Linked DNA regions of Rosistilla oblonga. The protein of the gene in region 1 binds, or shares a complex with, the protein of each later gene. Links are inferred from orthologs where the notes say so. Each region holds a gene or a part of one and is shown in the gene's direction. Other genes may lie near its edges.

Region 1 (8,148 bases):
GCGCGATGATCAGCAGTCGTGTGATTTGAAACAATTGGTTCATTACATTGCTACCCGTTCGGCGTATCGATCGCCAACACAACCCCACAGGGGGTGTCGCTATTAATCGATATCGTCGGCACAATCGGTGGCAAATCAGGCGAACTCGGTTCGTTCGCTACCATCCCTACCAGCGGTGGTTTGGGTCGTTCGGGTCAGGCAAGCTGTAATTTGCTAGCGATCGCGGCGCCGCGGCTGTGCGGTCCGTTTTTCCGCCAACCTTCCGATCCGCCCCCCGGCGATGAAGCCCAGCCACCGCCGCTGCGTCAGCCGTTCCAATCGCGAGATGCTACCGAGCATCGACGTCCTTGGGGTGGCTTGCATCGGTCGCGCGATCGATCCGATAATAGGTCGCAGGGCTTTCAGTTGCAGTTGCCGCAGCTGGCGAAGCCGCAACAACGACGCTGCACGATCGGCCACCATTGGTACCCGACGCATGACACCAAAACGACAGCTTCGCTACGAATCGCTCGAAGGCCGCCGATTGCTTGCAACCGATCTGGGCGCAGACGCTGTTTTTCCCGGCGATCCGATCGATGTCGAACTCCGCAGCCATCCGCTGCTGGCGACGTCTCCCTTCGATTCGGCAGCGATTATTGCGGCGGGCGACTTCTCGTCCCAGGGAATGATCCATGAAAACGACGGCCGTGTCGTGGTCGTCGACAGCTCCCATCGCTCGGGTTTTGCCAGCCGGTTGTGGATCTTCCAGCGCGGCGAGGACGGAGCGTTGGGGCCCGCGCGAGGTGTCATCGATCCCGGCTTCCACGTCGACCAGATGCTGATCCAAGGAGACCAAGCCGTTGTGTTTGGCACTCAGTGGTCCTGGGGCTCCGGCCAGACGGAAGCTCAATCGCCGGCGGTCGCCGACCAACCACAAACGCTTGTCGCGACGATCGATCTCGAATCTCAGCCCGATCCTACCCGCGCGGCGATCCAACAGACGGTGCCGGGGATCCTGAAGGAACTGCATCGCGCAGGGGAGCAATTGCTGATGGTGATGCATTCGCCGCCGTCGACGACCGAGTTCCCCTCCTCGCCAACATCGGCGGAAACCGTGCACGCATTCGCGCTCACCGAAGCCGGCTTACAAGAGATCGCGTCCCAGCAGATCGATCCCGGGATCGTACAGGTTCGCGGAGACCGCTTGCTGAATCTGACGACCTTCGGCGATTCGATCGATTCCCCGTCCGGTGCGTTCTCCGATCCGCTAGCGTCGCCGCACAACTGGATCACGCAATACGCGATCGGCGGCCAATCGATCGCCCCGGTTGCGCAGATCGACCTGGGCAGCGGATGGATCGGCAGCTTTCAAATCGCCAGCGACCAAACGGCGACAGCGATCCGCACCGATCGGTCCGACGATGCGACGATCGTCACCGCCGTCGATCTCCTGGACATCTCGGGAGACGAGATCCGGTTGTTCGATTCGTTACACGTCGCGAACTTTGCTGGCTACGCGATCGCCGCTCAGCCCGATTTTGTGTTGCTGTACGATCAAACGACGCCCGACTGGTTGGTTCTCGTCGACACACAGACGCGATCGGCATCGTCGACCGAGCGAGTGCGGCGGATCGAGATCGATTCCGACTTGACGCTCCACCCCGCCGGCCTGCGGTTGTCGAACGACCGCGTTGCGATCGCGGCGACGCGCCCACAACACGCCGACCCGATCGACCGCTTGCGCGACCTATCGCTCGATGCACAGCGATCCTCCGACCTGCTTCTGCTGACGATCTCGTTGCAGGATGCGACGCTGCAAGCGATCAGCCGATTGGGCAGCATCGTCGATCGACCTCAGTTACACGCGATCGATGCGGACGCCGACCGGATCGGATTGTTTGTCGACCAATTTGAATCGGCCGCCACCGGCCCCGGGTTTCTGTTTGGCAGGCTGGACAGTCGCGGCAGATTTGTGGCCGATGGAATTCTCCGCGATCTGGAACCGCAAGACGACATCGACATCGACGCTTTGCGCCTACTGGCACGTCGCGACGGACGACTCGTGCAGCACCGCTGGGATCAACCCGATCGACCGCAGATCGACCTGCCGCTGGATCCCGCCGATTATGGGGCGACCTGATCGATCTTCGCCGCCAGGATGAAATCGTTTTCGCTCAGCCCGCCGATCGCGTGGGTGCTCAGTTCGATGTTGACCTTTCGGTAGCCGATCAGGTGGACGTCGGGATGGTGCCCGTCCTGCTCGGCCACTTCCGCCACGCGGTTCAGGAACTCCATCCCCTGCACAAAGTGCTTCACATTCCACTGCTTGCGAATCCATTTCCCATCGTCGGACAGCTGCCAGCCCGGAAGGTTTTGCAGCTGGTCCTGGGCTTCGGCCGCCGAACAAGGGTCCACTCCCCCCTCGCACGGCTTGCATTTTTTCTTCGCCAATTGATCCATTGAACTGATATCCATCGAGGGAACCTTTCGATTGTGAGAGATGAACCGACCTATATCTCACTGTACGGCGATCCGGAAAGCCTTGGCAAGGATCTCGGCACGAGATTCGCTCATGAATCTGGGCGGTTTGAAATCCGCATGCCAAATTGACACTTTCCACCGTTGCGCTACAATTTTGTTCTTCGATGGACAGTTCGACCAAGCATCGAATTTCTGAAACGCATGTTCTCAGAGGCGGCATCGGCTGCCTCGATCACACCCAACTGGAGTAGTAGTTATGGCTGGAAACGTAGCCGAATTCACCGATCAAAATTTCGACACCGAAGTGCTCCAGTCGGACGCGCCTGTTCTGGTCGATTTCTGGGCGCCTTGGTGCGGTCCCTGCCGTCAGATCGCGCCGATGATCGAAGAACTGGCTGGTGAAAACCCCGATCTGAAAATCGGTAAGGTCAACATCGACGAAAACCCCGGCGCTGCACAGAAGTACGGCGTCAGCAGCATCCCGACCATCTTGGTCTTCAAGAATGGTGAGATCTCCGAAAGCTTCGTCGGCGTTCGCCCGAAGGGTTCGCTGCAAGCGGCACTGGATACCGCCAAGGCGTAACGCCTGCGGAATCGATCGCCAAGCGGGAATGTGACCCGAGCGACATAATTGTGATCCCACGGAGAGAGACGGCCGCAGGCTGCTTTCTTCCGTGGCGTCACCGATTAGACTGTCCTCTGCTCACGTTGGGCTTTCGATTCCTCCTGCACAGGTGTATCCGACTGTGATCTCAACTCCCGCCTTCCCCTCCCTCCTTTCGTTCCGCTCCGCACCGTTTTCTACCTCGCTGCGTGTTGCGATTCTCGCCCTCCTTTGCCTGCCCAATTTCTCTGCGGCACAGGACAACCCCGCCGATAAACTGATCTCTGAAGGTCGCTTGCTGTTGCCAGCTGGAACGCTGGAGATCGACCAACCGCTGGAGATCGATCTGTCGAAGACGGGGCCGCTGCATATCGTTGGCCAAGGTCATTCGCGGATCGTGATGAATGGCCCAGGCCCCGCAATCCGGATCACTGGGACACTCAAAGGAACCGCCGCCCCGAAAACGATCAAGCCGCAGGTCTTTGAAAAAGAGAACGCACCGCTGATCGCCGGTTTCGAAATCATCGGCAATCACCCCGAAGCCGACGGGATCGAACTGGTCGGCGTGATGCAGCCAACGATCCGCGATCTGACGATTCGCAAATCGCGGCACGCGATCCGATTGACATCGCGGAACCGCAATCTGATCGTCAGCGATTGCCACCTGTATGAAAACAGCGGCGCCGGCGTCTACTTCGACCACGTCAGTTTGCACCAAGCCAACATCGTCGGTTCGCACATCAGTTACAACGCTGCGGGAGGCGTCGTGATCCGCGGCGGCGATGTCCGCAACGTCCACATCTCCGGCTGCGACATCGAAGCGAACATGGGGACTCCCGACGCTCCGGCGGCCGCCAACGTGCTGCTGGATTCCGAAGAGGGAAGCATCGGCGAGGTGGCGATCACTGGCTGTACGATCCAACACACCCACCACGGCAAGGATTCGGCCAACATCTGGATCGACCTGCAAAGCAACCGGCAGAAGTTCACCGAAGAACTGCGGCACGGCAACGTCACGATCTCCGGTAACATCCTGTCCGACGTCCAGCACAATATCTACGTCCAGAACACCCGCGGCGTGGCGATCACCGGCAACACGATCTGGAAGGGATACGACCGCAACATCCTGCTGAAAAACTGCGAAGCGGTTGTCGTCTCTGGGAACACCTTCGACCGCAACCCGCGATACGGTTACGGCGATGCCTCCGACGCCAAACTTGGCATCCGGCTGACCCAGTGCAGCGGATGCCTGCTGGTCGCCAACGCGATCAATGGCGTGGGCGATGTCGATGGAGCGATCGAACTGCACCGCTGCAGCCAGATTGTCGTCAGTCAATCGACGATCCGCGGCTTCCCGAAAGCGGGGGTCCTGTTGGACGAATGCGTCCAATCGATCGTTAACAACTGTATCGTCACCGAAGAAAATGCAGCCGCCGAAGCGATTCGCCAGCTGGGTGGCGAGGGGAATCGGATCGTGGAAAACATGGTCATCGAGACCCCCTGAATTCCCCAACAGGGTTATCCAGCGTTTCAATTTGAGGTATCAGCCGCCACGCGCTAGCGTCCGGTCGGTTTAGTCACAACCAGCTTCCTTCCATTAGCCGTTTGGGCGTTAGCCCCGGTTCCGCCGCCACCAAACCGGGGCTAACGCCCAAACGGCTAATTAAACCGACAAGCCGCTAGCGCGTGGCGGTTAATTTGCCGAAGCGCAAACATTTATTAGCCCTGATTCCCCAACACCCCAAGTTGTCGGTCTTTCGAGGGTGTGCGACAATGCGTTCAGAAGGGACCTTCTGAATCCGAGATATTGCAAGCAGCGAGGAGCCGCGAGTGGAGATTTGGCCAGCGATTGATTTGCGTGGTGGCAAATGCGTTCGTTTGAAACAGGGTGATTACGCCCGCGAGACCGTCTTCAGCGACGAGCCGGCCACGATGGCGCGGCAGTGGGTCAGCCGAGGCGCCCAGTTCCTGCACCTGGTCGATCTGGACGCCGCTCGCGGCGCACCGATCCCCGAAAACCGGCAAGCGATCGCCGACATCCTGCACGCTGTCGATGTTCCCTGCCAATTGGGCGGCGGCGTTCGCGATGACGCAGCGATCGACGACCTGTTTGGTCTCGGACTGTCGCGTCTGATCGTCGGCAGTGCGGCGCTGAAGCAGCCCGATTGGTTCGCGCGGATGTGCGATCGTTATCCAAAACGACTGGCCGCTGGGATCGATGCCCGCGACGGCATGGTCGCTACCGATGGCTGGTTGGAAACAAGCCAACGATCGGCTGTCGATCTGGCGAAGGATCTTCGCAGTAAGACCGAAAACATCGCGGCGATCATCTACACCGACATCGCCAAAGACGGCATGTTGTCGGGCCCCAACCTGGAAGCTCTGGCGGAGATGCGTGCCGCGACCGACATCCCCGTGATCGCCAGCGGTGGCGTGACGACTGTCGAAGACGTTCGTCAACTGACGGCGCAAAACACGCACGCCTGCATCATCGGCCGCGCTCTCTACGATGGCTGCTTGGATCTGCCGGCGGCTCTGGCCGCTGTTACGGAAGTTCTGCAAGCATCCGGCGGCGACTCTACAAACGCCTAACGTTGCGTTACCACTCCAGGTTCGCGAGACCGCTCCGGCGGTCGCGTACCAAACGCACTACGCACTACGCAAAACATCGGGAAACAGCCACAGTTTTCGTTTCGGAAACCGTGGCGGCTTCTAACATCTCGATGAACCAACGCGTCGGCGACGTCTATAAAAAGGAAAAGGCGGCACGCCTTAGTTGACGTGCCGCTCTTTGCAGACTCAGTGGGAATGAGTCCAGGCGGGAGATAAGTGAAGGGAATGCGATCAGGACGATCGCATCGTAGTGAGGTGGGATTCGAACAAAGGTGGGAAAGTTAACTGGCGATGCGACCAGAACAGCCGCATCTCGGTAGGGTCTGATTCAAACATGGGCAACTGATTCATCAGGCGATAAAGCCGATCACTTCAACGGCCCTTCTAATTCAAAATCGACAGCGTTTTCGCCATCGCTGACTTCGGCCGTTAGGCCCGACATCTTGGAACTGCTGTATTTTGTCGGAACCAAAAGCTTCGGATCCGAAGCGGGATCTTCGGGAGACCCGGTGGCCAGCTCGATCGCAGAGATCGTCACAGCGTGCTTGCCAACGACAGCTCCATCTTCGGGCTCGTAGGTCTTCAGGCTATAGCTGCCATCGGGCTGGATCTCTCCCGTCGCAGGCGGTCCACCGCCGCTGGGGATAAACATCACGGTCCCAGTTGTCACCGGGGCCCCCTTGTAGACAACTTTTCCTTTTACCGGTGCCGTGGCAACCCGTTTTTCAGCGGGCCCACAGCCGACGATGCACAGCAGAGCGATCGCGGCACCGCTTGTGGCAAAGCGAACCAGCGAGGATCGGCCGGCGAAATAGTTCATGGACTTCATTGGATAGCTTCCAAACTCTTAAAGACGGGTAAACGAGAAACTACTCGAACGAAACAACTTCACCACGAGCTCGGGTCGCCATGGCGTCCAACACGACGTAGTCCATCGTTTCGGTCAAGAAACGAACGCTGCCATCGCACAGCGAGAACTGGGCACCGCCGGGATGAGCACTGCGATAAGCCGTCACGTTCGTTGACGTCGTCCCTTCGAAGTTGATCGGATACTGAAGGTTCTTGTTGTCCATCTGCAGGAAGCCCCCGGACGAGTAGGAATAATAGCCCCAAGTCCAAGGCAGAATCCCACCCCAACTGTTGAGCATCGAATCGGTCCAGCCCTGGCGATCGGAGCATTCGCCAACCAAGATCGTCGAACTCGTTCCGTCGGTGATGTGAGCAAATTTGACCTTGCTCTTCGGATAGATCACACCCGAGGTGCTGTAGTCTTGGCTCGAACTTGAAGTGTTGACCATGTCATAATTCACCGAACCGGCATTGGCGTTGTAGTGCAAGGTTCCTTGGTCGATGCTACCGATCTGACCTGCCGCTTTCGCAGTACCGCCCAACGGCGAAGAAGGACAGGCGAAGCTCGGCATCGGATCGGTGAAAATTTGATTGTCACCATAGTGCGGAGCCGTCGTGAATCGATACGGTTGCATGGTAACCAACGCGTTGGGGGACAATCCATCCATCGCGTCGATACGGTTCCCCTCTTCGATAAAATCAAAGATTCGGGCGGGCCAGCCGATCCGGTAACCGCCGACATCCAAACCACCTGGCGGAAATTTGAGATGCACATCGTGGTAGTTGTGCATCGCCAAACCAAGCTGCTTCATATTGTTGCTGCACTGCATCCGGCGAGCGGCTTCGCGAGCGGCTTGTACCGCGGGCAACAGCAGTCCGACAAGGATGCCGATGATCGCAATCACGACTAACAATTCGACAAGAGTGAACGCACGTTGTTTTCTTAGAGGTCTCAAGGCAGGGGTTCCAGGAAGCAAGGCGAGAAAAACGGAGATCAGATCACAAGCAGATAAGCCTCGAGCGAGCTGAAAAGATCGACTCAGCGACGATCGAAGCTACTGCTCCCAATAAGCGACTGGCGTGCCAATCTCCCGCCAGCTCAATCGCTCTTCCCGTTTCCCCGTGATCTCCAAACACTTCCGCTCGCAGCGAAAGGCCATCCACGCGACACTACCAGCCATTTAGCGAAGGCATCCACTCACATTACAGCCCTTCACCCAAACCATGAACTTTGCGAGTTTTTTTCGCCAAAAGGCCTCCAACAACCCCTTCCGAACGTCACGCCGCACACCACAAGAGTGCCTCGCGTAGTAGCAAACCACCGTGTCCTTGCCCAACATCGCGGCACCACCAGCTAACATCGCGAGCGGATCTGCCGTTTAAAGAGACGCTGCAAACCGCCGGCATCGACCTGATCCAGACCGAGGTTCTATTAGCCCCGCTCGAGACGTTGCAGAAATGATCCGGAGAATCGGATCAGCAACACCGCATACGTTCCAACAGTCAAATCGCCCGCCAAACCGGACTGGCCGCAACGCGTCGGATAAATTTGCAGGACTCGAGATTGGCAGAATGATGAGGGCAGAATAATGTTGCGCGCCTCATCATCCTGCCACTCATCA
Region 2 (8,206 bases), 790 kb from region 1 along the record:
TTCAAGGCAACACAGGCCATGATGTCAGCGACCGATGAGAACAGGAGTTCACCGCATCTTTGAGAGCCTGCGTGAGTGGCAAATAGAGTGTCCATTCGCTCGTCGCTGAGCAGATGATTGAGCACCAGTCGAGTGCCCATCGCCACAGGGCACTCATTTTTGAAGCGATCAAGCAGTTCATCAACAGTCATCATTCCACCTCGTTTCGCGTAACTTCCGATACATAAGCTACTTAGATATCAGTGCAAAACGGATGCCGAAGCATGCCCATGCTAGCTTGAAAGGGCTCGGCTCACACCACCGGCAAAGTATGTGCCGGCCTACGGCCTAAACAGGTCCAACTTTATTAGTTGCTCTCAGCCCAAAACGCGCCAGAAGAAACGCCAGACCAGTACTCGTCCCGAACAACCTCCCAAGGCCGGAGGCCGACACATCTAATGCCGGTGGTGTAAACCACCGGTACGGCACAGCTACATGTATTTCAAGGCCGGAGGCCGGCACATCTAATGCCGGTGGTGTAAGCCACCGGTGCGGCACAGCTGCCATCCCATCAAGGCCGGAGGCCGACACAAACTTGTGCTGGCCTCCGGCCTTGTGTTTTTATGAGGCCCTAAGTTCCGGTGGCTCACACCACCGGCAAAGTATGTGCCGGCCTACGGCCTAAATTAGGTCCCAACTTTTTTAGTTGCCCTCAGCCCCAAACGCGTCACAAGAAACGCCAGCGGCACAAGCCACCAACACTCAGCCCGAACAACCTCCCAAGGCCGGAGGCCGACACAGGAACTGCCGGTGGTGTAAGCCACCGGTGCGGCACAGCTACATGTATTTCAAGGCCGGAGGCCGGCACATCTAATGCCGGTGGTGTAAGCCACCGGTACGGCACAGCCGCCACCCCATCAAGGCCGGAGGCCGGCACAAACTTGTGCCGGCCTCCGGCCTTGTGTTTTTATGAGGCCCTAAGTTCCGGTGGCTCACACCACCGGCAAAGTATGTGCCGGCCTGCGGCCTAAACAGGCCCCAACTTTTTGGTTGCCCTCAGCCCCAAACGCGTCACAATAAACGCCAACCGCACAAGCCACCAGCACTCGTCCCGAACAACCTCCCAAGGCCGGAGGCCGACACACGAACTGCCGGTGGTGTAAGCCACCGGTGCGGCACAGCCGCCAGTCTTTCAAGGCCGGAGGCCGGCACAAACTTGTGCCGGCCTCCGGCCTTGTGTTTTCATGAGGTCCTTGATTCCGGTGGCTCACACCACCGGCAAAGTATGTGCCGGCCTGCGGCCTAAATAGGTCCCAACTTTATTAGTTGCCCTCAGCCTAAAACGCGTCAGAAGAAACGCCAGCGGCAAAAGCCACCAGCACTCGGCCCGAACATTCTCCGCCTCAGGCCGGAGGCCGACACACGAACTGCCGGTGGTGTGAGCCACCGGAACACAGCCCAAACAACCTCCTCCTCAGCCCGGAGGGCGGCACAAGAACTGCCGGTGGTGTAAGCCACCGGTGCGGCACAGCGGCTATCCCATCAAGGCCGGAGGCCGGCACACGAACTGCCGGTGGTGTAAACCACCGGAACACAGCCCAAACAACCTCCTCCTCAGCCCGGAGGGCGGCACAAGAACTGCCGGTGGCATAAACCACCGGTGCGGCGCTCAAACGCAACGGGCTACTACGGCTTTTTCCGCTCGGCTTGCAACGCTTCGATCGCTGCTTCGACCTGTTCCAACTGTTCGTGAACCGACAGCGAAAGATCGACGAACAGGATTCGTTTGCCTCCCAGTTCGCACCATCCGGTGGCCGATCCGCCTAGCCATTCGCTGCGGACGACGAAGCCCAGTCGCTTAGCCGTCGCGATGGCTTTGCCTAACCGATCCAGGGCGAATTGAGTCGTCGATTGGGGCGACTGGTTCGTTGCGTTTGTCATCCGTGCTCTCGTTAAGCTATCCCGTCCTTGGAAGATGTAGGGATTGTAGACGTCGGTCGTACAGTTTTCCAAGAGAGTTTGACGATAAATCCAAACATGCCGTCGCCAGTACCCGCTTTTAAGCCAGTCGCGCCTGCCCAAAATTTGACCCACAAGGACGTTGATGTGACTTCGACTCAAACGGACCACGCACTCTCCGACCAAGAAAAAATCGCTTATCTAACGCACCAGTTGCAACAGTCGCAAGCACTTGCGTCGCTGGGTGAATTGACGGGCACCGCCACCCACGAATTCAACAACGTGCTGATGACGATCCTGAACTATGCCAAGTTGGGGATCCGGCACAAAGACGAAGCGACTCGCGACAAGGCGCTCACCAAGATCTTGGCCGCCGCCGAACGGGCTGCAAAAATCTCGCAGACCATCCTGGCGACCGCTCGCAACCGCAGCGACGATTTTGAACCGACCGATCTGGCCAGCATCATCGAAGATTCGCTGATGCTGCTGGAACGCGAACTGCGACAATACCGCGTCTCGGTCGAAACCGATCTGCAGGACGTGCCAGCCGCTCGAGCCAACGGCAACCAGATCCAACGCGTCCTGTTGAACCTGGTCATCAACGCCCGCCAGGCGATGCCCGAAGGGGGCACGGTCAGCATCGGGCTGAAGACCAACGCCGAAGCCAACGAGGTCCTGCTGACGGTGCGCGACAGCGGTTCAGGCATCCCGCAGGACCAGCTGCCAAATATCTTTGAGCCCTTCTTCTCGACCAAGTCGGGGCCCGATGCGTCGGGCAAGGGCGGGACCGGGCTGGGGCTGTCCGCATGCCGCGATATCATTCAAGAGCATGGTGGCCGGATTCGCGTCGAGAGTACCGTCGGCCGCGGCACCGCGTTTATCATCCGCTTGCCAGTCGCTAGCAAAAGCGAAAGCGCGGCGGCTTAACCGCGGCGAATTGCGGAATCACGCAGCCCGTGCGGCGGCAGGAGCCGATTCGGCCATCTGCCGCAGTTCTTCGGCAATCGGTCCGGCCAACATCGCTTCGATCTGTTGCAAGCAGATCCCGGCCCGATAGCCATCGATCACGCGATGGTCGCAGATCAGCGTGACAAGGCAGTTGCCGTCGTCGTCGATCGGGCCGTAGCTGAGGCTGCTGGAGAGGACCGTGGGATGGAACCGGTTGTAGGTGCCCAGCCCAGCCACCGACGACATCGAAAACGTGCCAACCTCTTTGGCTCGCGAGCGGCCGCTGAAATTCAGAGCCAACCCCCACACCAACCGCCGAATCGGCATCGGCATCCGCGACAAACGGTGTTGGGATCGGAAGGCGACCTCGATCGGCTGGCTCTTAAAATCGTCCAACTGTCTCTGGATCTCGGCCAGCGTCTGCTCTTCGACCCGGCGAATCCGAGCCCAGCACAGCCGATCCTCTTCGCCGTCGAAGCGGTGCATCGCGATCGAAGCGACCGAATGGTTGTGTTCGTATAGATGCGGCCAGGGGAGCCGATAATAGGTCTGCCGCAGCTGAGGCTGATCGGCAGCGGCCAGAGCAAACGCTTTGGTGAAGATCGCAGCCCAAGAGACCCGCGATGGCGATTCGCTGCGAGCCTGGGCGACTTGGGAAAGATCGACATTCCGTTCCGCCGGAAACAATGGCATCCGCCGCGAGATCGCGCAGACATCGAGAACCAACCGACGGTTTTTGCTCAAACTGCGCCAATGTCCCTTCTTCATCTTCGCCACCGACTTCCTTGCCCCATCGATCAGAATCATCCCGCAACCGGCGGCGATTCTGTCAAAACCGAGCGTTCAGAGCAAACCCGATCTGGCAATCTCGCAGGGTGAATCACTTTCCCAACTGGAACGCCAGAGGGAACAGTCCCCCGACGCCTCAGCGAGGAATTCACGCGGCCCCTCGCTTATGCGTCGGGTTACCATTAAGCCCCAGACTCTGGCAGTAAATTGCCCTGGAAAAATCTCGGCCGCCCCAGCTAACCTTTGCACGGCGGCGGATCGGCGATATTAGACGCCGTGATCGGGCTGGACCGACATCGCCCGCTCGACATCGACGGGGAATTTCAGCTGATTTTTCTGCTCTTCTTCGTTCAGCGACTCCCACAGCTGGCGGAGATTGGCATCGATCGGCGCCTGGTCGATCGTCTGCTCGTAGCTGCCTGGCGGGACCATCGGCCGCCCCTGCGGCGGGGTACGTTCCTCGGCGATCGCGGGCCAACCGGGGCGCAGCCCGATCGTGCGGTCGATCGCCAGAGAGATCAGCAGCGTCGCGGTCGCAAGCAGCATCGATGCGAGGGCGAGCGAAATAATACTGCGGGTCAATTCGCGGTTCATGGATATCTGCAAAATGATCGCCCGGGATCGGGGCGGTATCGGGTGGATGTTTCTCTCCACAGCATACCCCATCATTCCAGTCGACGCCTGGGGCGATCCCACAACCGACAGAGCGATCTACGCGTTTCCCTCCCTCTAACACCGCACACACCGACCAGCCGCCAGGGGAAGTCACTGTTTGAGTCCAGGCACGATCGGTCACCCAACGCGCCAGCGAGGCACCCCGTAAGTTCCTCGCTTACGCGTCGGGTTACCAATTTCCTCGGGCGCTCCCACTTGAAAAAACGATTCGCCCGGCGCGATCCGCGGTTTCCAGGTGGTGGAAACGGCGCAGCGACCTATAATGTGTCCGCCTTATTGGATCAGAGATTCTAGGACTGAACATTTCCCACTGCACGGAGTACCCCCTTGGTGTCGGACACGATTGAAAAAACCGTAATTATCGGCAGCGGCCCCGCTGGATGGTCAGCAGCAATTTACGCAGCCCGCGCCAATTTGAATCCTGTCGTTTACGAAGGAACCGTCCGTCCGGAAATGATTCCGTTGGGACAACTGGCCTTTACCACCGAAGTCGAAAATTTTGCAGGCTTCCCAGCCGGTAACATCCGCGCCTTTGTCGAATCAGCTGTCGACAAGTCGCGGCACTGGAACCTGCCACCAGCTCCCGAGGGGCACGAAAAAGATGGCCAACCGCACTACGCGGTCCAAGGCGTCGAATTGATGGAGCTGATGAAGCAGCAAGCCCTCAACTTCGGCACCCGCGTCGTCAGCGACGATATCGCCAGCGTCGATTTCTCCGGCGACGTCCACACCCTGACCGCTGGCAATGGCGACACCGTCAAAGCCCACACGGTAATCATCGCGACCGGTGCCCGAGCCAACTACATCGGCCTCGAATCCGAGGACGCTTACAAGAACAAGGGAGTCAGCGCGTGTGCGGTCTGCGACGGCGCTCTGCCGCTGTACCGCAGCAAACCACTGGCCGTTGTCGGCGGTGGCGATTCGGCTGTCGAAGAAGCGACCTATCTGGCCAACCTCAAAGGCGCCGACAAGATCTATCTGATCGTCCGCCGCGATGAGATGCGCGCGTCGAAGGTGATGCAAGAGCGTGCTCTGAATCATCCTAACATCGAGATGTGCTGGAACACCGTCGTCGACGAAGTCCTCGGCGACGGCAAACTCGTCAACGCCCTGCGACTGCGTAGCACCGTCGACGATTCGACGCGCGAGCTGAAGGTGGGCGGGATGTTTGTCGCGATTGGGCACACGCCCAACACCGCCTTCCTCGGCGGCGCGGTCACGATGAACGACAAGGGCTACATCCAGTGGACCAAGCCGTTCCGCACCAACACCAACGTCGAAGGTGTGTTTGCCGCCGGCGACGTCGCCGACGACTACTACCGCCAAGCGATCACCTCGGCCGGCACCGGCTGCATGGCCGCCCTGGACGCCGAGCGTTACCTGGCCGAAAAGTAGCCACCGCCCGCTTTCAAGCGAAACAAGAACAACTGCAAACCGGTCCGCGCAAGCGACCGGTTTTTTTATGCGCCCAACCACCAACCGCCCCCCTCGTTTCCCCCGCCCCGATCAGCCGCCACGCGTTAGCGTCCGGTTCTTTCCCATAACACCAACGCAACCGCGTCACCATTCTGCATCCCGCCCCAACGAAAAAACATCCGTGCCATCGCCGCTGCCACGCCATATAATGGGTCGAGAGAGGGAGGTACCAACGCGATGAAATCAAACCACGATCCTGGCCGTTCGTTTTTTCGTCACGAAAACATCTTCTGGATAGTCACGATATCCGTCGCCATCGCGATCGCCCTGCTAATCGTCCGCCGCGTGCTGTAGCCAATGGAACGACGCTTGCCCCACAGCGCGGACGTTCGCCACCGATCGTTGAAACACATCGCCCCACGCTGCGGGGCTCCCTTGCTGCAACTGCCCCCCTGTCACCGTGCTTGCATTACCACGAACGACGGGTAGAATTCCATCCAGCTGGTAACGAGAGGGAACACATTGCTCGGCGTCTGAAATATGGCCCCAAGCACCAAAGCCCGCCGCAGTCGATCGAATTGGCCAAAGGTAAGTCGTTCCACGCGAGTTCGTCGCAGAGATGCCTACACAGCATGCAAACTCCCGAGGACGATCCAAAGCCACCAATTCTCACTAGCAACACGGGTGAGAAACAGAGTTAGGGCTTCGAAACCGCATGAAGTACATTGCACCAAAAGCACTTGAAACGAAGTACACATGCCCTCATTGCAGTGCGATCGCTCAGCATCGATGGGCAACATGTTCGCCGAAGCTTGAAAACTACGTCGATCATCAATGCGCGATTCGCATCGGTCACTGCACGAACTGTGGTGAATACACAATTTGGCATTGGGAGGATTTGATTTACCCCAATCACGGCACCGCGCCACCACCGAACCCGGATATGCCAGAGCCCGTCACCAAATGCTATCAGGAGGCCGCAGGAATATGTTCTGTTTCACCGCGTGGTGCTGCGGCGTTGCTTCGTTTGGCACTTCAAGTACTTTGCGGCGAACTTGGAGAGAAGGGCAAAAACATCAACGACGACATTGCGGCGCTGGTAAAACGTGGCCTTCCCCCACAAGTGCAGCAATCGCTTGACATTGTTCGCGTTACCGGAAACAGCGCTGTCCATCCGGGCCAAATCGACACTGACTCACAAGATGCTGTCACGACACTATTCACTTTACTGAACGTAGTTGTTGACTACATGATTACACTCCCAAAGCAGATCAGCGATACGTACGGGAAACTACCCCAACCGGCAAGGGATGCAATTGCAAAACGCGACAAATAGGCCCTAACAATGGGATGAACGGGAGGGCTCAGCGCAGTCGGTTCTGAAGTCAAGTCTTCTCCTCGCCCCCCCGTTATCCCGAACGTTCTATTGCTCAATTCCCTAGATAATTGTGTATGCCCAAAGCCCCCATCACGGAACGAATCAATCGCCGCGGTGTCGCCGTTGCGATGGAAACATTCGAATCCCTCGGATTCGCATTTCGCGAGCAACAAGAGTGCGACTACGGCATTGACGCTCACGCAGAACTAATCGAATCCAGTACACCAACAGGCCGTTTACTCGGGATTCAACTCAAGACCGGCGAAAGCTACGCCGCCGAGTTGAAAGACGATTTCATCGTATTCCGTGTTGATGCAGAACACGTGGACTATTGGTTGGGCCATTCACTGCCGGCAATTGTTTGCATCTGTGATCTGGAATCACGCAAGATTCTCTGGCAAGCAATCACCGACGATACGGCGATTTCTACTGGGAAGCACTACAAGTTTCATATCCCTACCTCTCAGGTGGTTGAAACCAGGACCGTTCCAGCGTTTCGCGATCTGTTGACGCCGATCGTGTCCGCCGATCGCTATACCATCTTTAAAACGGACGATACTAGCCATGGCACGGCAAAACGGTATTCGTTCGACATTGTTATCAATGGTACGGCATCGAAATCGGAAATCGCCTCGATTGTTCGACGAGTTACAACCGATGGCGCCCAGCGGCGATATCATCGCAATCACCTTGTCGAGGGTCGTTGGGGGGACTCGGACGCACACGTAGTCTGGGCTTTCGTTTACCCCAGCGCTGAGGATCAGGCACGCCGCAATCATTTCTGTCGAAGCATCTGGATCAACGAATCGCTAGACCAGTCCGCACGTCCAATGGGGTTTGATGGGGAAAATGTTGGTGGCAACGTTGTTATAGATTGGAGCGCGAACTACGACCTCTTGGCGAAACATACATCAGAGAACACGCTGAACAAAGAAAACTATCTGAAGCAAGTGATGGGTCCGTTCGACAAGTTGAAACAGTTGCTCCCGCAGCTTGAATCCAGCCTACAGAAGCTGAAGGCCAAGACGATCTCCGAAGACGTATTCCTCACTACAACTGCTG

The links.
Region 2: the proteins of trxA (region 1) and CA51_RS18970 are in contact, whole or in part, in a crystal structure (PDB 1F6M), measured with the Escherichia coli proteins. The link is inferred for Rosistilla oblonga from one-to-one orthologs.

What each region holds. Positions count from the first base shown.
Region 1 is NZ_CP036292.1:6,156,000-6,164,147, forward strand. Bases 1,656-4,379 are described here. They hold trxA (thioredoxin), read left to right. Parts: upstream 1,656-2,716; coding sequence 2,717-3,043; downstream 3,044-4,379. Other genes in these bases: CA51_RS21890 (hypothetical protein), read left to right, coding at 1,656-2,119; CA51_RS21895 (4a-hydroxytetrahydrobiopterin dehydratase), read right to left, coding at 2,104-2,454; CA51_RS21905 (right-handed parallel beta-helix repeat-containing protein), read left to right, coding at 3,207-4,379. In the rest of the region: CA51_RS21880 (family 10 glycosylhydrolase), read right to left, coding at 1-43; CA51_RS21885 (hypothetical protein), read right to left, coding at 214-459; more of CA51_RS21890, read left to right, coding at 476-1,655; more of CA51_RS21905, read left to right, coding at 4,380-4,568; hisA (1-(5-phosphoribosyl)-5-[(5-phosphoribosylamino)methylideneamino]imidazole-4-carboxamide isomerase), read left to right, coding at 4,895-5,656; CA51_RS21915 (hypothetical protein), read right to left, coding at 6,045-6,506; CA51_RS21920 (DUF1559 domain-containing protein), read right to left, coding at 6,547-7,482. UniProt on the Escherichia coli protein: Participates in various redox reactions through the reversible oxidation of its active center dithiol to a disulfide and catalyzes dithiol-disulfide exchange reactions.
Region 2 is NZ_CP036292.1:5,363,946-5,372,151, forward strand. Bases 3,931-6,712 are described here. They hold CA51_RS18970 (FAD-dependent oxidoreductase), read left to right. Parts: upstream 3,931-4,680; coding sequence 4,681-5,745; downstream 5,746-6,712. Other genes in these bases: CA51_RS18965 (hypothetical protein), read right to left, coding at 3,943-4,269; CA51_RS18975 (DUF4145 domain-containing protein), read left to right, coding at 6,482-6,712. Also shown: CA51_RS18945 (transposase), read right to left, coding at 1-191; CA51_RS18950 (hypothetical protein), read right to left, coding at 1,666-1,920; CA51_RS18955 (sensor histidine kinase), read left to right, coding at 2,086-2,865; CA51_RS18960 (hypothetical protein), read right to left, coding at 2,884-3,693; more of CA51_RS18975, read left to right, coding at 6,713-7,102; CA51_RS18980 (DUF4365 domain-containing protein), read left to right, coding at 7,219-8,206.